Regions from separate parts of the Blautia sp. AF17-9LB genome, predicted to be linked through region 3. Evidence: predicted binding sites of a transcription regulator. Region 3 holds the regulator's gene; each other region holds the start of a gene.
What was found. The regulator Rex, encoded in region 3, represses fermentation and respiration genes when NADH is low (regulators of the CRP and FNR family bind a similar motif). The targets are predictions, from matches to a motif close to ATTGTTAANTANTTAACAAT.
Positions count from the first base shown of each region.

Region 1 (5,481 bases), on a different contig from region 3:
GATTTGTACCTTAACTGCACTTGTTATTCTCTGCAGCGGTACTTCCATCACCTACGGACAGGCTGCCGGCGCAGAGCTGACCATCAGCGGTTTTACCCTTACATACGGAAACTGGGTTTCGCTGCTCACCGCGTTCGCGATGTGCTGCTTCGCCTTTTCCACGATTCTCGGATGGGGACTTTACGGTGCACGCTGCATCGAGTTTTTATTCTCCGAAAGAATCACAAAATATTTTATGGCCGCCTATGCGCTGGTTGCCATCCTTGGCGCCACCGCAAATCTCGGCCTGATGTGGAGCATTGCCGAGACCTTCAACGGCCTCATGGCAATCCCAAACCTGATTGCGCTCTTCCTGCTTTCGGGCAAGGTTGTGGAGCTTACAAAGGAATATTTTTCCGGAGAAGGCAAAACCCGGTAAAATTCCTTTTATCGCGGCGCATTCCCTTCTTCTGTAAGAAAATCATGTAAATTTGCCTTTTCCCTTGACAATCAGATTGCTACCCCTTACACTGTTAAAAGTTTATAACATGTTTACCAAAGAGGGAAAACCGGGAGGAACTTTTGAATGGAAAAATGGAATGAAGTAAAACTGGTGCCGGAGTTTTCGGAACAGGGCGTGGACTGCTATCGCCTCGCAGGCGGCGATTATGAGAACGAATACTATGTCGTTTCCGAAGCAGAGACAAGAAAGCTTCTGAACACACCGGAGGTTGTCGGATATGAGGTTTATCACTGCCTGATTCCGTCTACTTCACAGATGCTTTATTATTTTAAAGAGCAGGGAAAGGTAACCGCAGCCAACATCCTTTCCATCCTGCGCGGCGCTTTGAATTATCCGCTGGAGGAAAGCTGCTACCGTGAGCACATTCGTGTGCATGACATCAGCTTTCTGTCAAGTGAGCGCGTCTTTAAAGAGGAAGAAATCGCAGGGCTGGAAATCAAATACAGCAAGCTGACGATGGTTCCGGGAAGCACACTTCTGATCGGCGATATCATCGCAACGGGTGAGACGCTGATCCACTGCCTGCGCTACGTAACCGATTTCTACCGTGAGCACGGTGCTTCCCTTCGTAACATTATCATCTTTACGATCGGCGGCACAACCGGAATCAAAATTCTGGAACGTCTCACAAAAGAAATCCGCGAGTTCTGGCCGGAGTTTGAAGGCTTTATCACCGTATATTACGAAGGAATCTTCAGCACCTATCAGGACAGGGGCGTATCTGGAATCAATCTGCCGGATGTCGATTTCTACTGGAAAGACGGTATCATTGCACCGGAGTTCCGAAGAGAAACGCTTTCCATGCGCGATCCGCTGTTTGAAAAATGCATCATCTACGATGGCGGTGCAAGACGCTATGAAATCCATGAGCATGTCGAGGAGGTTCTCGATTTCTGGAATAAAATGCTGGAGAGAGCCGACCGGATCGACTTCACCAGACTGCTCGAGGAGAAGCTCGGCTGCCCGCTTGGCGCATCCTACGAAGAGTGGATTCACATCAATCACTACGAAGAAATCGATGAACGTGTGACCAAATGGCTGTACCGCCAGGAAAAAGGCTATATTGCAAGCCTTGGCGATGCTACCCTGAAAGAAATTGCGGCTGAACGAATTGAAGAGTTTACCGCAGCACTTCGCAAATACATGCTGTAACAAAAAACCATTTCTTACGGTTCGCTGAATTTCGGCGAACCGTAATCACAGTTTTCAGGAGATATTATGGAAAAAGAAAAGAAAGTAAAAGATGTTGACTTCGCGGACAGCGCGGTTCCGTCTTCTGCCCGGAAAAATGTAGTAACCATGTTTATGATCATGCTTGGCTTCACCTTCTTCTCGGCAAGCATGTGGGTCGGCCAGCAGCTCGCTGACGGCCTCGATTTCTGGGGCTTTTTGGGATCACTGATCCTTGGTGGAATCATTCTTGGTATTTATACCGGTCTGCTCGGCTACGTCGGTGCAAAAACCGGTCTGTCACTTGATCTTTTGTCCCAGAGAGCCTTTGGCGAAAAAGGTTCCTATCTGCCGTCAGCCATGACCAGCTTTACGCAGATCGGATGGTTTGGTGTCGGTCTTGCCATGTTTGCAATTCCGGTTTCCAAGGAGCTGCTCGGCGGAAGCACTGCGGCACAGTGGGGACTTGTTATTCTTGCCGGCGTCTGCATGACCGCCTCTGCCTATTTTGGTATTGAATCTCTGACCATCGTCAGCTATATCGCTGTACCAAGTGTTGCCATTCTCGGAACGATCGCCATGGTCATGGCCGTAATGAGAGGCGACGGAACGATCATCGATCAGTTTGCCAAATCCAGCGGATCTCTGACTATCATCGGCGGTGCCGGTCTTGTCATCGGCTCCTTCGTTTCCGGCGGAACCGCAACTCCAAACTTCGCACGTTTTGCAAAGAATGGAAAATCTGGTGCCATCACCACGATTGTGGCCTTCTTCATCGGAAACTCTCTGATGTTCTTCTTCGGTGCCGTTTCTTCCATCTTTGTCGGTGGAAATGATATCTTTGAGGTTATGGTCCGCCTGAACCTGTTCTATCTGGCTGTTCTCGTTCTCGGTCTTAATATCTGGACTACAAACGACAACGCTCTGTATACCGCAGGTCTTGGTCTTGCCAACATCTTCCATCAGAGGAAAAAACCGATGGTTCTCCTTTCCGGTATCATCGGAACGGTTGCCTCCGTATGGCTGTACTACAACTTCTGCGGCTGGCTCAACATTCTGAATTGTACCCTGCCGCCGGTCGGCATGATTCTGGTGCTCGCCTACTTCATGAACAAAAAGGACTTTGAAACCGATCAGCCGAAGCTTAAAACCGTAGACTGGTTTGCGGTTGCCGGTGTCATTCTCGGTGCCATTGTTGCGAACCTCTTACACTGGGGCATCGCTTCCATCAACGGCATGGTTGTTGCCGCTGTATGCTACTGTGTCGGTCAGGCCGTAAACAAAAGAAAATAGGCAAAATCGTCCTGAATATGTTCCTGTATCTTATCTCCGGAACATGTTCAGGGCTTTTTATTTTTTCGGATTCGCGTTATAATATATGCATAACTCTGCATAGTTACAATTTTCGAAGCGAAAGGAAACTACCCGGATGATCCATTCCACCGTATCTGCTCCCAAAGGAGAAAAAACAAAATACCGTCTTGCCGAATCCATGAAGGAGTGCATGAAAACAACACCCGTTGAAGAGATCACCGTGCGCCAGATCTGTGAAATCTGCGGTGTTACCCGCCAGACCTTCTACCGCAATTTTCTCGACAAATACGATCTGATCAACTGGTATTTTGATAAATTACTGACGAAATCCTTCGAACATATGGGCCGCGGAACGACCGTTTTTGACAGTCTGGAAAAGAAATTTACCTATATTCAGAAAGAAAAAGCTTTTTTCGCCGCGGCCTTCCGCTACGACAAACAGAATTCTCTGCGTGAGCACGATTTCGATCTGATTCTCGCGTTCTACGAAAATCTGATTCACGAAAAAAGCGGCAGTCCGGTTTCACCGGAAATGCATTTTCTTCTCGAAATGTACTGTCAGGGTTCCATCACCATGACCGTAAAATGGGTGCTTACCGGCATGGATCTGACACCTTCCGAGTTTGCAGCTCTTCTCGTCCGGGCAATGCCGGAAGACTTAAAAAAACTGTTCCGGAATCTGCAGCTGCTCTCTTAGAGCGCGTGTCAAAGTGGGGCTTGCAGATTGCGGAAATGGTTTTTCAGACACTCTCTGGTTATTTTTCACAAATTTTGTTCTGTTGTTTTTGTCACAATGGCGATTTTTTTTAAAGTGTTACACTTCGCTTCTTCTGTCACTTTCTTTTTCCCTTCCGGATTTGTTAATATAATAACAAGTTCAGTAAAACCATTTATTCATTTTAGAAGGGAGTTTTTCAATCATGGCAAATCGTATTAATTTAAATGCAACCTCTTATCACGGAGCAGGCGCTATTGCCGAGATCGCAAATGAAGCAAAGGCACACGGCTTCAAGAAAGCTTTCGTATGCTCTGACCCGGATCTGATTAAATTCAACGTTACTTCCAAAGTAACCGATATTCTGACCGCAAACGGACTCGACTATGAGCTTTACAGCGATATCAAGCCAAACCCGACCATCGAAAACGTAAAACACGGCGTAGAAGCTTTCAAGGCATCCGGCGCTGACTATCTGATCGCCATCGGCGGCGGTTCTTCTATGGATACCTCCAAAGCAATCGGTATCATCATCGCAAACCCGGAGTTTGAGGATGTCAGAAGCCTTGAAGGCACTGCACCGACCAAAAATCCATGCGTACCGATCATCGCTGTTCCGACCACAGCCGGTACTGCTGCAGAGGTTACCATCAACTACGTTATCACAGACGTTGAAAGAAAACGTAAATTCGTATGCGTTGACCCGCACGATATGCCAATCATCGCAGTTGTTGACCCGGATATGATGTCCTCCATGCCAAAAGGACTGACCGCTTCTACCGGTATGGACGCTCTGACCCACGCAATCGAGGGTTACACCACAAAAGCTGCATGGGAAATGACTGACATGTTCCATCTCAAAGCCATCGAACTCATCTCCAAATCTCTGCGCGGTGCTGTCGCAAACACCAAAGAGGGACGCGAAGGAATGGCTCTTGGCCAGTACATCGCAGGTATGGGCTTCTCCAACGTAGGTCTTGGAATCGCTCACTCCATGGCACACACCCTTGGTGCTGTTTATGATACCCCACACGGTGTTGCATGTGCCATGATGCTTCCGATCGTTATGGAATACAACCAGGAGTGCACCGGTGAGAAATACCGCGAAATCGCACGTGCCATGGGCGTTACAGGTGTAGACGAAATGTCTCAGGAAGAGTACAGAAAAGCAGCGATTGATGCTGTTAAGAAGCTGTCCGCAGACGTTGGAATCCCATCTGTTCTCGAGGCAGTCAAAGAAGAAGATCTGCAGTTCCTTGCAGATTCCGCACACGCAGATGCCTGCGCACCGGGCAACCCGAAGGATGCAAGCGTAGAAGATCTGAAGGATCTGTTCCGCAAAATCATGGCGTAACGAACACAATTCGTTTCCCACATGCGAAGCGGATATTCGCAATCCGCTTCGCTACTTGCTCATAACTGAATAACTGCTCCGCAGTTTATCAGAAGGAGCTTGCACTCCTCCTGATACAAGCAAGTCCCCCCCACTGCTTATTGCTTTTCGCAATGGAAGCAGGGGACTTACTTGATTCGGTTAAATCACCCCGGAAAACAGAAATTTTTATCCTGTTTTCCGGGGTGATTTCTCTTTTTATTCTACTGTATTTCCGTCTGCATCCACAGTCACAGTATTGACCGTTGCATTATCGAGAACCATATTGATCATGCGCTCCATCATGATATTGCGCACTACCGTATCTTCCCCGTAATAGTCATTGGCTGCTTTCAGGAAATCTTCCTGCGACATATTGGCATTGGCTGCCTCATCGTTTAAGATCTG
Region 1 is NZ_QUGU01000009.1:142,445-147,925, reverse strand. Features, by position in the region: gene DWX00_RS11310 (alanine/glycine:cation symporter family protein) at 1-418, shown strand, start outside; gene DWX00_RS11305 (hypothetical protein) at 566-1,654, shown strand; gene codB (cytosine permease) at 1,721-2,965, shown strand; gene DWX00_RS11295 (TetR/AcrR family transcriptional regulator C-terminal domain-containing protein) at 3,102-3,683, shown strand; gene fucO (lactaldehyde reductase) at 3,907-5,055, shown strand; gene tig (trigger factor) at 5,293-5,481, opposite strand, start outside.
Region 1: fucO (lactaldehyde reductase) is a predicted target of Rex. The motif match lies at 3,843-3,862, and genes of this name have one in related genera.

Region 2 (5,481 bases), on a different contig from region 3:
AAACAACGTGCGATCCCGCATTTCTTGTCGCGCTGTCCCAGTTAAAGAAAGGCAGTGAACTGAACCTGCTCGGCCTTTCAATGAAAGAGGGCGAAACCTCCCCGCCGAAGCGCTATACTTCCGGTTCCATGATCCTTGCGATGGAGAATGCCGGACAGCTCATCGAAGATGAGGAGCTGCGTGAGCAGATCAAGGGAAGCGGCATCGGAACGAGTGCAACGCGTGCGGAGATCTTAAAAAAGCTTGTCTTTATCAAGTATCTCGCGCTGAACAAAAAGACACAGGTCATCACACCAACGCAGCTCGGTGAAATGATCTATGACGTCGTCCACCAGTCCATCCGCCCGCTTCTGAACCCGGAGCTGACAGCAAGCTGGGAAAAGGGACTCACCTATGTGGCGGAGGGATCCATTACCTCTGAGGAATATATGGGAAAACTGGAAAACTTTGTAACACGCCACACCGTGAATGTAAAGCAGATGCGGAACCAGTTCCAGTTAAAGAGCAGTTTTGATGCGTCCGCGCCGTACTATAAAAAAGCCTCTTCCACACGTTCCGGTGCCGGAAAAAGCACGTCTTCAAGAAGCTCTTCTGCAAAGTCTTCTTTGAACAGAAAAAAGACCGCACAGAACACTTGAAATGTGGTAAGATAAACAGGAACAGAAAAAAGAAAGGATGAATCACTCATGAAAGATGCAACCATTTCTGAACTTTATGATTTAACCCAGACCATTGCCGCAAAAATCTTTGAAGGCAAAACGTATCCATGGGAAGTGCTTCCGCTCATCAAGGACTTTATTCTTGAACTCGGCGAGACGCTTGATCCGGCAGAATACGAAAAACGCGGTGAAAATATCTGGATCGCAAAAGATGCCAGTATCGCACCGACCGCTTCCATCAACGGCCCATGCATCATCGGAAAAGGCGCGGAGATCCGCCAGTGTGCTTTTATCCGCGGAAATGCCATCGTCGGCGAGGGCGCTGTCGTTGGTAACTCCACCGAGCTGAAAAATGTCATTCTCTTTAATAAAGTACAGGTTCCGCACTACAATTACGTCGGTGACTCTGTTCTTGGCTACAAAGCGCACATGGGTGCCGGTTCCATTACTTCCAATGTAAAGTCCGACAAGAAGCTTGTCGTTGTCAAAAGCGCCGATGAGCAGATCGAAACCGGACTGAAAAAATTCGGTGCGATGCTCGGCGATGAAGTTGAGGTCGGCTGTAACAGCGTATTGAACCCGGGAACGGTTGTCGGAAGAAATTCCAACATTTATCCACTCTCCTGTGTTCGCGGCGTGATCCCGTCAGGTCATATTTTTAAGAATGCGAAAGAAATTGTCAAAAAATCTGATAATTAAAAAAAATCTCTTTTATCGAGAGAAAACCAAACCGATTGATTTAAAAGACCGCCGGAAATTTTATCGTTTTCCGGTGGTCTTTGCAATTTTTTATCAAAATATGCTGGACGAATGACCAATTTTGTGAGACAATAACCATAGGTCTGTGAACAGGCTGGAAACAGTCCGTTCGAAAGACAAAAGCTCAAATAAGTACATATTTGAAAGGAGTTTAACAATGACTTATTCACACGAAGTAGAAATGATGTGTCCGGTTGCCCAGGGCGTGCATCACGGTGCAGCTCCGATTCCGGAGGAAGCAAAATGGGTAAAAGCAAAAGAAATCAAAGACATTTCCGGATTCACTCACGGTATTGGCTGGTGCGCACCGCAGCAGGGTACCTGCAAGCTGACTCTGAACGTAAAAGAGGGCGTTATCCAGGAAGCTCTCGTTGAGACCATCGGATGTTCAGGAATGACTCATTCTGCAGCTATGGCATCTGAGATTCTGCCAGGACTTACCATCCTTGAGGCACTGAATACTGACCTTGTGTGTGATGCTATCAATACTGCTATGAGAGAGCTCTTCCTGCAGATCGTTTACGGAAGAAGCCAGAGTGCATTCTCCGAGGACGGACTGGTTGTAGGCGCAGGCCTGGAAGACCTTGGTAAAGGACTTCGTTCCCAGGTTGGTACCATGTACGGAACTCTTGCAAAAGGACCTCGTTACCTGGAGATGACCGACGGTTATGTAACAGGTATCGCTCTGGATGCAGATGATGAGATTATCGGTTACAAATTCATCAACTTCGGAAAGATGATGGACTTCATCAAAGCCGGCGATGATGCAAACACAGCTTTCGAAAAAGCAAGCGGACAGTACGGACGTGTTGCTGATGCTGTTAAGATCGTTGACCCGAGAAAAGAGTAATCAGATAATTTAGGAGGATAGGAAAATGGCTTTATTTGAATCATATGAAAGAAGAGAGAAACAGATTCTGGCTAAGCTTGCTGAGTACGGAATCAACTCCATCGAAGAAGCTGCAGAAGTTACAAAAGCTGCTGGCCTTGATGTATACAAAATGATCGAAGGCATTCAGCCAATCTGCTTCGAGAATGCAAAATGGGCTTACACTGTAGGCGCAGCAATCGCAATCAAAAAAGGATGCCGCAAAGCTTCTGAAGCTGCTGCAGCAATCGGTGAGGGACTTCAGTCCTTCTGTATCCCGGGTTCTGTAGCAGATCAGCGTAAAGTTGGTCTTGGCCATGGTAACCTTGGTAAAATGCTTCTGGAAGAGGACACCGAGTGCTTCGCATTCCTGGCTGGACATGAGTCCTTCGCAGCTGCTGAGGGTGCTATCGGTATCGCTGAAAAAGCAAACAAAGTACGTCAGAAACCTCTGCGTGTTATCCTGAACGGTCTTGGAAAAGACGCTGCTCAGATCATCGCTCGTATCAACGGCTTTACTTATGTAGAGACTGAGTATGACTACTACACCGGAGAACTGAAAGAAGTATTCAGAAAAGCATACTCCGATGGACCGCGTGCGAAAGTTAACTGCTACGGCGCTAACGACGTTCGCGAAGGCGTTGCTATCATGTGGAAAGAGAACGTTGACGTTTCCATCACCGGAAACTCCACCAACCCGACTCGTTTCCAGCATCCAGTTGCAGGTACCTACAAAAAAGAGCGTATCGAAGCTGGTAAAAAATACTTCTCCGTTGCTTCCGGCGGTGGTACAGGACGTACTCTTCACCCGGACAACATGGCAGCAGGTCCTGCTTCCTACGGTATGACCGATACTATGGGACGTATGCATTCTGACGCTCAGTTTGCAGGTTCTTCTTCTGTACCGGCTCACGTAGAAATGATGGGTCTGATCGGCGCAGGAAACAACCCAATGGTTGGTATGACTGTTGCTGTAGCTGTTGCTGTTGAAGAGGCAGCAAAAGCTGGCAAATTCTAAGATTAGCCAAACCTTGCGTAAATAAAATTATTTGAGCAAAAAAGAAGCGCCGCGGGAATTTTCCCGTATGGCGCTTCTTTTTTGCTGCTTTCGATATCCTGCAAAGTTGGGCGTGCAGATTGCAGGAACGATGTTTCAAACACATGCTATATTCTTTTGATCCATGCACAAAAAACGCCTCTGAACCCAAAACGTTTCAGAGGCGTTTTTTATATCATTCTAAGCATTATTTTGCAGCGATAAACTTCTTTGCAACCAGTGTCTCTGCACAAAGTACTGCTCCGCCTGCTGCGCCGCGGACCGTGTTGTGGGACAGACCTACGAATTTCCAGTCGTAGATGGAATCCTCTCTTAAACGGCCTACGTTGATTCCCATACCGTTCTCGTAGTTGACATCCAGTGTTACCTGCGGACGGTTATCTTCTGTCATGTAACGGATGAACTGTTTCGGTGCGCTTGGCAGATTCAGCTCCTGCGGAAGGCCTTTGAAGTTCTCCAGTTTTTCGATCAGCTGCTCTTTCGTCGGTTTCTTGCGGAATTTTACGAAAACAGCTGCGGTGTGTCCGTTTAATACCGGAACACGGATACACTGACAGGTGATCTTCGGCTCAGTTGCTTTTACGATCACGCCGTTTTCAATTTTACCCCAGATACGAAGCGGCTCCTGCTCGCTCTTCTCTTCTTCTCCGCCGATGAACGGGATGATGTTGCCTTCCATCTCCGGCCAGTCTTTGAAGGTTTTTCCTGCTCCGGAAATTGCCTGGTATGTGGTTGCAACCACTTCATATGGCTCGAACTCTTTCCATGCCGTTAATACCGGTGCATAGCTCTGGATTGAACAGTTCGGTTTTACAGCGATAAAGCCTCTCTTGGTTCCCAGACGTTTTTTCTGAAACTCGATAACATCGAAGTGCTCCGGGTTGATTTCCGGAACTACCATCGGAACATCCGGTGTCCAGCGGTGTGCGCTGTTGTTGGAAACAACCGGTGTCTCGGTCTTTGCATATGCTTCTTCAATCGCTTTGATCTCATCTTTCGACATATCAACAGCGGAAAATACAAAATCTACGGTAGATGCCACATGCTCTACATCATTTACATTCATCACAACGAGCTTTTTCACTGCTTCCGGCATTGGAGTATCCATTTTCCAGCGTCCGCCGACTGCTTCCTCATATGTTTTTCCGGCACTTCTCGGACTTGCTGCCAGGGTCACAACTTCAAACCACGGATGGTTCTCCAGCAGAGAAATAAATCTCTGTCCTACCATACCGGTTGCTCCTAAAATTCCTACTCTCAATTTCTGCTCCATTGGTTTCATCTCCTTGTTCTTCTGTGGCGTACATTTGTGCGTCTCATGTCATACTATACCAATTTTTTCAAAATTGCAACTGTTTTTTCAATTTTCCTGTAAATATTTTTTATTCTGCTCGATGACAGCCTGCATCGCATCTGCTCCCGGCGCACCGATCGTGTTGCGTCGTTCTACGCAGTTCTTCATGCTGATGGCATCATAAATATCATCCTCGAAGACCGGGCTGATCGCTTTGTACTCTTCGAGTTTCATATCATCAAGGGAGATTCCTTTGTCAATGCAGTACAGAACGAGACGGCCGACAATGCCATGTGCATCGCGGAACGGAACGCCTTTTCCAACAAGGTAATCAGCTGCGTCCGTTGCATTCGTGAAACCGTTCTTTGCACTGTTCTCCATGCGGTCTTTTTTGAAGTACATGGTAGAAAGCATGCCATTGAACAGAGCCAGGCATCCTTTTACGGTGTCGATGGCATCGAAGGTCAGCTCTTTATCCTCCTGCATATCTTTGTTGTACGCCAGCGGGATTCCCTTCATAGTGGTGAGCATTGACATCAGAGCTGCGTAAACGCGGCCTGTTTTTCCTCGAACAAGCTCTGCGATATCCGGATTCTTTTTCTGCGGCATGATACTGCTTCCGGTGCTGTATGCGTCGTCGATGTCCACAAACTGGTACTCATTGGTATTCCAGATGATAATCTCCTCGGAGAAGCGGGAAAGATGCATCATAATCGTAGAAAGAGCACTGAGGAGCTCAATGACATAGTCACGGTCGGATACGGAATCCATGCTGTTTAAGGTCGGGCCGTCAAAGCCGAGCAGCTCTGCTGTGTAAGCGCGGTCCAACGGATACGTCGTTCCA
Region 2 is NZ_QUGU01000001.1:358,658-364,138, forward strand. Features, by position in the region: gene DWX00_RS01600 (DNA topoisomerase) at 1-638, shown strand, start outside; gene DWX00_RS01605 (acyltransferase) at 687-1,358, shown strand; gene DWX00_RS01610 (iron-sulfur cluster assembly scaffold protein) at 1,576-2,268, shown strand; gene DWX00_RS01615 (GGGtGRT protein) at 2,294-3,304, shown strand; gene DWX00_RS20670 (DUF6783 domain-containing protein) at 3,372-3,464, shown strand; gene asd (aspartate-semialdehyde dehydrogenase) at 3,531-4,616, opposite strand; gene argH (argininosuccinate lyase) at 4,704-5,481, opposite strand, start outside.
Region 2: DWX00_RS01610 (iron-sulfur cluster assembly scaffold protein) is a predicted target of Rex. The motif match lies at 1,437-1,456, and genes of this name have one in related genera.

Region 3 (5,481 bases):
CGATCAGGTAACCGTAGATTCCGCAAACGCTACCAAGAAATACGGTGTAGCAGTCAAATGTGCCACCATTACGCCGAATGCAGCGCGTATGACCGAGTACAATCTGAAAGAAATGTGGAAGAGCCCGAACGGAACGATCCGTGCCATGCTCGACGGAACCGTTTTCCGTACCCCGATTGTCGTAAAAGGCATCGAGCCGTGCGTGCGCAACTGGAAAAAACCGATCACGATTGCCCGTCATGCATACGGAGATGTCTATAAAAATGCAGAAATGCGCATTCCGGGACCGGGAAAAGCAGAGCTGGTTTATACGGCTGAGGACGGCACCGAGACAAGAGAGCTGATCCACAACTTCACCGGCGCCGGTGTCATTCAGGGCATGCACAATCTGGATAACTCCATAGAAAGCTTTGCGAGAAGCTGTTTCGAGTACGCACTGTCCACGAAACAGGATCTGTGGTTTGCAAGCAAGGATACGATTTCCAAGAAGTATGATCACCGCTTCAAGGATATCTTCCAGGAGATCTTCGATGCAGAGTACAAAGAGAAATTTGCAGAAGCAGGCATTACCTACTTCTACACTCTGATCGACGACGCCGTTGCCCGCATCATGAAAGCAGAGGGCGGCTTTATCTGGGCCTGCAAGAACTACGACGGCGATGTCATGAGCGACATGGTATCCTCCGCCTTCGGTTCCCTTGCGATGATGACTTCTGTTCTCGTATCCCCGCACGGATATTACGAGTACGAGGCTGCGCACGGAACCGTACAGCGCCACTATTACCGTCACTTAAAAGGTGAGGAGACATCCACCAACTCCGTGGCCACCATTTTTGCATGGACCGGCGCACTCAGAAAACGCGGGGAAATGGATGGAAACGCAGAACTTTCCGCATTTGCAGACCGTCTGGAAAAAGCAACGATCGCAACGATCGAGAGCGGAAAAATGACAAAAGACCTTGCGCTGATCACCACCATGGAAAATCCGACCGTATTAAACAGCCGTGATTTCATCCTGGCCATCCGCGAGGAGCTGGAGAAATAATTAAACGAAGCAAAAAAGAAAGCCGATCCGGCATTCCCGCAAAAAGGGATGCGCCGGACCGGCTTTTTCTGTTTTGAATTTTCCGGGGAAAACCAGGCCTATTCGGCAAGCTCTTCCCATTTTTCATACAGCTCTTCGAGTTCCGCGGCAATCTCTGCTTTCTCTTTGCTTAATTTCACACACTCTGCCACATTCGTTGCGACTTCCGGTTTCGACATTTCCTCATCAATTTCCGAATCGCGTGTCTCAAGCTCTTCAATTCGTTTCTCCGTCTTTTTCAGCTCGTTTTCTTTCTTGCGGAGACGTGCCTGTTCTTCTTTCTGCGCTTTCCAGTCCAGCTTTGTGGAGGAGGCTTCGGAAGGAGCCGCTGTTTCTTCCGGAGCGGCGGCATCGGCAGCAGGAGCATAGATGCGGGTCAGCTCTTCTTTTTTCTCCAGATAGTAATCGTAATTTCCGATATAGTTGACGAGTGTTTGTCCCGTCAGCTCCAGAATCCGGGTTGCAGTCTGATTGATAAAGTAACGGTCGTGGGAAACGTACAGTACCGTTCCAGTGTAATCCTTCAGCGCGTTTTCCAGAATCTCCTTTGATACGATATCGAGGTGGTTGGTCGGCTCGTCGAGGATCAGGAAGTTGGCGTTCGAGAGCATCAGCTTGGCAAGAGAAATTCGTCCGCGCTCACCGCCGCTCAAGGTATGAATCGGTTGGAAGACATCGTCGTTTGTAAACAGGAAGGCGGCCAGCACATTTCGGATTTCGGTGTTTGTCAGATACGGATACGCGTCGGAAATCTCCTGGAAAATGGTCTTTTCCATGTGGAGCACCTGATGCTCCTGATCGTAGTAACCGATCTGTACACGGCTTCCAAGTGTAAAAGAGCCGGCATCCGGGCGGATGACTTCGTTTAAGATCTTTAAGATCGTCGTTTTTCCCGTTCCGTTGTTTCCGATGATTGCGACGCGCTCCCCGCGCTTGATTTCGAAATTCAGATCCTGGAAAAGCGTCTGTCCCGGGAAGGCTTTGGAGAGGTGCTCGACGGTCAGCACATCGTTTCCGCTTGTGATGCGCGGTTCCAGACGGATCCGCATATCGGAGCGTACTTCGGTCGGCTTTTCCAGCACATCCATTTTGTCCAGCATTTTTTCACGGCTCTCGGCGCGTTTGATGGATTTCTCGCGGTTGAAAGATTTCAGCTTTGCAATGACTTCTTCCTGATGGTGGATTTCCTGCTGCTGGTTGACCCAGGCATGGTAAGCGGCTTCACGGAGCATTGCTTTTTTTTGACTGTAGGCGGTATAGTTTCCCTCAAAAGTTGTTACTTTTTTATTGTCCACTTCAACGACTTTTGTGACAACGCGGTCGAGAAAGTAACGGTCATGGGAGACGATCAGGACGGCTCCGCTGTAATTTAAAAGATACGTTTCGAGCCAGGAGATCGAGTCCATATCGAGGTGGTTGGTCGGCTCGTCGAGCAGAATGATGTCCGGTTTGGTGAGCAGCAGTTTACCAAGTGCCACGCGGGTCTTCTGACCGCCGGAGAGGGAGTCCACCTGTTTTTCAAAATCGCTCTCGGAAAAGCCAAGACCTTTTAAAACACCGACGACTTCACTGCGGTACGCGTATCCGTTTTCCAGTTCAAAGGTATGGGAGAGGCGGGTGTAGGTGGAAAGAAGTTCATCCAGCTCTGCACCGGATTTTGTATTCATATCACTTTCCATCTGACGGAGGCGTTCCTCCATATCGATCAGATTCTGTTTCGCGGTCAGCACTTCCTGGTAAATGGAAAGGTGTCCGGTCAGATCCTGATGCTGGGCGAGATAGCCCATCGTCTTTCCTTTGGAGAGGATGACCTCTCCCTCATCGGCCCTCATTTCGCCGATGATGATTTTTAACAGCGTCGATTTTCCGGCACCGTTGATGCCGACCAGTGCGGTTTTTTCGCGTTCTTCTATATGAAAAGATGCATTTTTGATAATTTCCGTTGTCCCGAATGCTTTCGAGATATTCTGACATGCAAGAATCATGTGGTTCCTCCAGATAACATATTTCTGTATTTTGACATAATACACCATCCTTATTATAGAGAGTAATACACAAAATTTCAAGAAATCTTTGACAATTTTCTATCAACCATATATAATATGAATATATGCAGGTGTAAATAAGGAGGAATTTATCTTGGAAGAAAAAGGAATTTCGCGGGCAGTTATCAAAAGACTTCCTAGATATTATCGTTACCTGGGCGAATTGCTGGAGGACGGAGTAGAACGGATCTCTTCCGGTGAGCTGAGCGAGCGGATGAAAGTGACAGCTTCCCAGATTCGCCAGGATTTAAATAATTTCGGCGGCTTCGGCCAGCAGGGGTATGGTTATAACGTGCGGTATCTGTACAGCGAGATTGGAAAAATTTTAGGTCTGGACAGAGTCCACAATATGATTTTTGTCGGAGCCGGAAATCTGGGACAGGCGCTTGCTAATTATGCGGCCTTTGAAAGAAGCGGATTCAAAACGGTCGGTATTTTTGACGTCAACCCGGTATTAAAAGGAATCTCCGTGCGCGGAATTGAAATCCGCATGGCGGACGAGCTTCCGGAATTTATCAAGGAACACCATGTAGAGATTGCGGCTTTGACACTGCCAAAAGCAAAAGCGGTAGAGATGGCAGAGATTCTCGTGGACAACGGTGTAAAAGCAATCTGGAATTTTGCACATACCGATCTAAACTTAAAACTTCCGAAAGATGTGATCGTCGAGAACGTCCATCTTTCCGAAAGTCTGATGCGTCTCTCCTACAATCTGACCAGATATGAGGCGGAGCATCCAAAGAACAATTAAGAAACCAAAACAAAAGCAGGAGAGTCTTCGGGAAACCGGAGACTTTTTCTGTTCACTTTCCGGATAAGGCAGGAAAAGGAGGAAAAGCGATGAAACGGATTCTTACAGCAGCACAGATGAAGCAGGCAGACCGCAATACGATCGAAACCATGGGGGTACCGTCCCTGGTACTGATGGAGCGCGCAGCGCTGTCCTGCGTGGAGGAGCTTCAAAATGGAACATGGGATACAGGAAAAGTCCTTGCTGTGTGCGGTCCCGGAAATAATGGAGGGGACGGTGCGGCAATTGCACGGATTTTAAAGACGAAAGGGGTGGATGCGGAACTGTTCTGTCTTGGAAATCCGGAAAAATACAGTGAAGGCATGAGAGCACAGAAGAAAATTGCGGAAAATTATGGGGTCCGTGAGGTTAAGAATCCGGATTTCCGGGAATATACTGTTATCATAGATGCCATCTTTGGAATTGGCGTATCCCGTCCGCTGGCAGGGGAGTACCGGAGGGCAGTGGAAGCAATCTGCGCAAGCGGTGTTCCTGTTCTTGCCGTGGACATCCCTTCGGGGATCCACACGGATACCGGAGAGGTCCTTGATGCGGCGGTGAAAGCCAGAGCCACGGTGACATTTGCCTGTGCAAAGCCAGGGCTTCTCTTTGATCCCGGAAAACGATATGCCGGAGAGGTCCTGGTCCGTGATATCGGAATCGGCTTTGATGCAGGAGAAGAGGAGACGCCCTGGTACGGTTCAGTGGAAAAAGAAGATCTGGACCGGTTTCTTACCCGCACGCCGATGGGAAATAAGGGAACCTTCGGAAAGGTGCTGGTACTTGCCGGTTCCGGTGCCATGTGCGGAGCCGCTGTTTTGTGTGCCAGGGCAGTCCTTGCATCCGGTGCCGGCATGGTAAAGGTTGTGACAGAGGAAAGAAACCGTACGCCGCTTTTCTGTGCCCTGCCGGAAGCAATGGCGGATTTCTGGAAGGAGGATGAGCCGCTTCCGGAAGAAGCCCTGCTGCAGGATCTCGCCTGGGCGGACGCTGTTGTTGCGGGACCGGGACTTTCCAAAAGCCGGACGGCAAAAGAACTGCTCGTTTTTACGGTGCAGCACACAGAAGTTCCTCTTGTTCTGGATGCAGATGCGCTGAACCTGATTGCAGAAGATGCAGAGATTCTTTCGGGCTGCCGGGCAGAAAAAATTTTAACGCCTCATGTAGGAGAGCTTGCACGGCTGCTGCACATGACCATTGCAGAATGCCAGCGTGACCCGGCAGGAAGCGCCGGAAGGGCAGCCGAAAAATACCAGGCCTGCTGTGTACGAAAGGATTCCGTAACCGTGACAGCAGAGGAAGGGCGTGAGCAGTATTACATAAACACAAGCGGAAGCAGTGCGCTTGCGACGGCGGGAAGCGGCGATGTGCTCGCGGGAATCACAGGCGCCTTTGCAGCAAAACGTCAGTGTGAAAAAAACGAGAAAAAAATCAGCCTTGCCAAAACAGCGGCACTGGCGGCATATGCGCATGGAAAGGCGGGAGAGGCTGCGGAAGAAAAAAGCAGTGCTTCCTATGTAACAGCATCCGAGATTATCAGAGGATTGCAGTCAATCTGAGCA
Region 3 is NZ_QUGU01000028.1:8,776-14,256, reverse strand. Features, by position in the region: gene DWX00_RS18915 (NADP-dependent isocitrate dehydrogenase) at 1-1,045, shown strand, start outside; gene DWX00_RS18910 (ABC-F family ATP-binding cassette domain-containing protein) at 1,144-3,069, opposite strand; gene DWX00_RS18905 (redox-sensing transcriptional repressor Rex) at 3,224-3,880, shown strand; gene DWX00_RS18900 (bifunctional ADP-dependent NAD(P)H-hydrate dehydratase/NAD(P)H-hydrate epimerase) at 3,970-5,478, shown strand.

Region 4 (5,481 bases), on a different contig from region 3:
ATGACGTCAACAACTTTTTTGACATCAACCGTAGCCGCAATATTTGTACCGCAGTGGCAGACAAATACTCCTATTCTTTGCACTTTTCTCTCACCTTTCTGTGGATGGGTTGTTTTTTACTTTCTATATTTACGGAATGCACTCATCAGAAGCTGCTGCGGAGTCTCATCATCCAGAAGAGCCGGAATTTCATCCGGAGAAAGATAATTCTCTCCTCTCTGACGGATCACGGAAAGACGAACTGCCTCGATCAGTTTGGCAGGTTTTACGTCTCTTGGACAGCGCTCTACACATGCGAAGCAGGAGAGGCATTTCCAGATGGACTTGGAGTTCATCAGTGCTTCCACATCGCCGTTCTGTACGTAAGATACAAACTGATGCGGACGGATGTCCATTTCGTTATAAGCAGGACAGGATGCGGAACATTTACCGCATTTCATACATTTTCTGGTATCCACACCGGCGATGGCACGGATTTCATCGGATGTTGCAATTTTCATGCCTGCACCTCCTCTTTGATGCCGAGTGCTTCTGCAAGAAGCTCGGTAAAGTAGGTAACCGGAAGACCTTCTTTTGTTCCGTTATTGCGCAGGTTGTACATGCAAAGCGGACATGCAGTGATCAGTTCTTCTGCTCCTTTGTAGGATGCGGATGCCATGATCTGGTCTACCATGTTGGATGCCATTTTCTTTTCTTTGAGGGATATGTAGCCGCCGCAGCACTCATTTCTCATCGGATATACGACCGGTGTTGCGCCAAGGGCCTTGATAAAGTCTTCAATGATTGTCGGATTTTCCGGATCGTCAAACTGCATTGTGGTGCTCGGACGAAGCAGCATACAGCCGTAATATGCGCCGATTTTTCTTCCTTTTAATGGATTTACCACTTTCTCTTTGATCTTGTCAAATCCAACGACGTCACGCAGCACTTCCAGATAATGAAGTACTTTCGTTTCGCCAAGATATGGCTCGGAAAGAGCCATGTAGTTGTTTACTTTTGTCTGAATGTCTTCTACATTCGCCATGTCATCGTTTACGCGTTTGATCACGTGATGACAGGCGGAACAGACTGTGATCAGATCCTGTCCTTTTTCTTTGGCGTCTGCTAAGGCGCGAACCGAAGAAAGTTTTGTGGCGATTTCATCGGATGCCTGTGGATACACAGCTCCGCAGCACTGCCAGTTTTCAATTTCTTCCAGTTCAAATCCCAGAACTTTTGCGCACTCTCTGGCATAATGATCCAGATCTTTTGCTTTGTTCTTCAGCGTACAGCCCGGAAAATAACTGTAGGTCATGGAATTGCTCCTTTCTTACTTGCTCCTGTTGGTTTCCATTTTTCCTGCGGTATCTTCTGTCCGGCACCGGAAAAGTTTCCGGTACTCTTTTTATGTACACCCGGCGGAAAATTTCTTCAGGCGCACGTTAAGGCAGTGGGAGATACCGCTCTTTCGCACTTTCTGCCACTGCCATAAATTTTATGTTTTGAGCTTATTGCCCGCTCTTAGTGCTCGATCTGTGCGATAACTGCTTTTAATGCGTCGGCACTTGCTTTGAGTTTTTCTACTTCCTCTTTTGTCATACGCATCGGAATCTTGCCCTGTACGCCTTTCGGTCCAACGAGGGTCAGTGTGCTTAAGCATACATCCTCGATGCCGTACTCACCGTGCATCATGGAAGATACGGTTGCTACAGAATCGGAAGAAGAAAGAATGGTTGCTACCAGTTTGCATACTGCAACAGATACTGCATAGAAAGTAGCTCCTTTGTTTGCAATAACCTGTCCGCCGGAAGTTCTTACGTACTCCAGCATAGCATCTTTGTCGATCTTGGTTACGTTCCTGCCCATTTTTTCTACGGTCTCGTAGTACTCGTCCAGACTGACACCGGAAACGTAAGCGCCGCTCCACGGAATGAAGGAAGTATCGCCGTGCTCACCGAATACGTAAGCGTGGATGTTTTTCTGGGCAATGTTGAGGTGTTCAGACAGTCCGCAGCGAAGTCTCGCGGAATCCAGCATGGTACCAGAACCAAGGATCTGGTTTTCCGGAAGTCCGGAGATCTTTGTAAACACGTAGGTCATGATATCAACCGGGTTGCTTACAATGATGTAGATGGCATTCGGAGCCGCTTTTACGATTTCCGGTGTGATGGATTTTAAGATGTTTACGTTGGTCTGGGTCAGCTCAATACGGGTCTGGCCAGGCTTTCTTGCAATACCGGAAGTAATAATTACGATATCAGAGTCCTTGGCATCCTCATACTCACCTGCGATGATGGAGACCGGATCGCGGAAGCAGGTACCCTGCGCGATATCCATAACCTCTCCCTCTACTTTTTTCTTGTTAATATCGATGAGAACAATCTCAGACGCGATGTCTTCGTTCGACAGTGTATAGGCGATCGTAGATCCAACGCTTCCAGCTCCAATGATGGTAATCTTGCTGCTCATAAATACTCCTTTCTAAAATACCCCTAGTTGGTTTTTGTGATTGATAAATTTTTCACTTTCCTTATCATAGCACTATGACAAGAATTTAACAAGTGTTTTTTTCGAGCATTTTCGTGAAATCTTTTTTCTCACTGAGCCCGTACGCTTCCAGAAGGGGTGTTCTGGATATATTTCAATACAATTATACCATTTTTTGTTCTTTTTCACAAGAATTCTTTCCAAAAACTTACAGCTTTGTCCTTCATCCCGCAGAATTCGTCTTTTTCCGCATGGTTCCCGGGTTTTTGCTTTCTGTGTTTAGTTTCACAAGTCTAACTTTCGTTCGTTATATTTTTAACAACTTTTCGTCATACGGGCTAGTTTCTGTCCTTCTTTTCTACATTTTGTAGGATGTATCCGCCAAATTTCCTGTCTGATTTTCATTTCTGCTGCCGCCAGACGCAAAAAAGACACGGATTTTTCTGTTCCGTGTCTTTTTTGCTCTGTTTTTTCTGTTTTTGCTTCTATTCTTCTGTTTCACGAGCCGTTGCCGCTTCGGCAAATGCATTTCCATATTCGGCAAGCGCCTCTTTTGCATAGACGGCATCTGACCGGTACGGCACATTTCTGTTTCCGACGTGCATCGTCACGTCCGCGCCTTTTCCAAGGATCAGAACAACCTCTCCCGGTACGGCGCCAAGAATCGCCTCCCGGATTGCTGCTCCGCGGTCCATGCGGATCTGGAAGGATGCACCTTCCTTTGCTATGTACCCGCCGATCTCCTCACAGATCGCCTGCGGATCTTCGTTTCCCGGATCATCCGGTACGAGGAAAATCCGGTCCGCCCGTTTTCCGGAAATCTCACCCATATCTTTTCTGCGGTTGAATGCTTTTCCGCCCGGGGTTCCGAACACAACGCTTACGCGGCTCCCCGGGTATTCGAGTGCTACGGTATCAAACATTTTTTCAAAACTCAGGCCATTGTGCGCGAAATCCACGATCGCCGTGACCTCGCCCGCGCTGCTCTCATACGTCTCCATCCTTCCCGGAACGGTGACGCCAAGGAGGCTTTCCTTGATCAGCGAAACCGGGATTCCCATCGACCAGGCAGCCGCAATGGCAGCTACGGCATTCTCCACATTGAAGGCTCCGTGCACCGGCAGGGTAAAATCTTCCGAGAAATCCGGTCCTGCCACATGGAAATAGAATTTTCCTCTGCCCGGCTTGATATCACTCACGCGGATTACAGCATTTTCTTTTGATCCAAACGTAACGACGCGCTCACATTTTGCCGCAGCTTTCAGGATTTCCCCGATATGGTCGCTGTCCAGGTTCACGCAGGCGCAGGTGCAGCGGTCGAAGATCTTTAATTTCGACTGGAAATAATCATCAAAATCCTTGTGCTCCGTCGGGCTGATGTGGTCCTTGGAGATGTTCAGGAAAATGGCGGTATCAAAATGCGTGTTTCCGACTCTCTCGTATTTGAGCGCCTGGGAGGATACTTCCATCACCATATGGGAAAGGCCTGCATCTACGGCATTGCGCATATGGCGGCACAGCTCCAGGGATTCCGGCGTGGTGAGCGTTGATGCTTCTCTCGTCTTTCCGTCGTAATATTCAATCGAACTTAATAGTGCACATCCGTTTCCGCCCTGTTTTTTCAGGCAGGCATCGAGCATCGACTGCAGGTAGTAGGCTGTCGTTGTCTTTCCTTTTGTTCCGGTCAGCGCCGTGACATGCAGCGACTTTGCCGGATAATCGTAAAACGCCTCACCCAGCACAAACTGTGCTTTTCTGGCATCGTTGACGATGAGCGCCGGAATTTCTTTTCCCGCTTCGTATTCTTTTTCACTTACATAGGCAACAGCACCGCGGTTTACGGCGTCTTTTAAGTATGCCTCTTTGAATGCAGCTCCTTTGCAGAGAAACAGCGTTCCCTGATCCGCTCCGCCCGAAAAATACGTTACGAGGGTAACGGGTCTGTCCTCTCCTTCTTTTCCTTCCGGCTCTGCAAATTCCACCAGAAGGCCTTTCTGCTCCAGAAGTTTCTTATATTCTAATACCGACTGTTTCATAGGATATCTTCCTCTCTTCTATGGGATTCTTTTTCAGCTTTCCTAAAATCCAGGCTCCATTATACCAGAATTGAAACAGCTTGTCCATCTTGCGGCACGGCTTACATCATCTGCGCATTTTTCTCAAAAAGAGAACGAAGCGTTTTTGCGCAGTACAGGTACGCCGGAACGAGAAACAGATCGGCGAGAATCCATGCCACCGGGCTTGCGAAGCAGACTGCGGTGTAACCAAAATACGGAACCAGGAAAAAGGCTACCACCGAACGGCCGATCATCTCGCAGACGCCGGCAAGGATTGCAAATTTGCTGAAGCCCATGCCCTGCACGGTAAAGCGTACGACATTGACAAGGGTCAGCGGAATGTAAAATACCATGTTGATCAGCAGCATCTGACGCGCCTGGTCGAGGATGACCGTCTCGGATGCATCTACAAAGAGAAGCGAAATCTGGCGGGACCACAGAAACATAACTCCTAAAATGACCACGGAATACACGCTTCCAATAATGGAACTTGTCAAAATACCGGTGTTGACACGATCCATCTTCTTCGCACCGACGTTCTGTCCGGCATACGTCGCCATAGTGGAGCCGAGCGCGTCGAACGGGCAGCAGCAGAACATGGAAATTTTACCGGCAGCCGTAACAGATGCAACCGCAGTGGAACCAAGGCCGTTGACAGCGGTCTGCAAAATAACACTTCCGATCGCGGTGATTGAATACTGCAATCCCATCGGGATTCCCATATTGCACAGATTAAGCACATAATGCTTGTGCAGCTTCCAGTCCTCTCTCGTAAAAGCAAGGATGGTGAATTTTTTCTTCATATAAAAGAGACACAGGAATCCAGAGACTCCCTGCGCGATAATCGTCGCCCACGCGGTTCCCGCTACTCCCATCGGGCGGACCAGCGCAAGATCTAGCACGATATTCAGTATTGAAGAGATACCGAGGAAAATCAGTGGGGAGCGGCTGTCGCCGA
Region 4 is NZ_QUGU01000005.1:231,271-236,751, forward strand. Features, by position in the region: gene DWX00_RS07655 (CoB--CoM heterodisulfide reductase iron-sulfur subunit A family protein) at 1-83, opposite strand, end outside; gene DWX00_RS07660 (4Fe-4S dicluster domain-containing protein) at 117-500, opposite strand; gene DWX00_RS07665 (CoB--CoM heterodisulfide reductase iron-sulfur subunit B family protein) at 497-1,294, opposite strand; gene DWX00_RS07670 (L-lactate dehydrogenase) at 1,501-2,448, opposite strand; gene DWX00_RS07675 (Mur ligase family protein) at 2,952-4,502, opposite strand; gene DWX00_RS07680 (MATE family efflux transporter) at 4,604-5,481, opposite strand, start outside.
Region 4: DWX00_RS07670 (L-lactate dehydrogenase) is a predicted target of Rex. The motif match lies at 2,522-2,541, and genes of this name have one in related genera.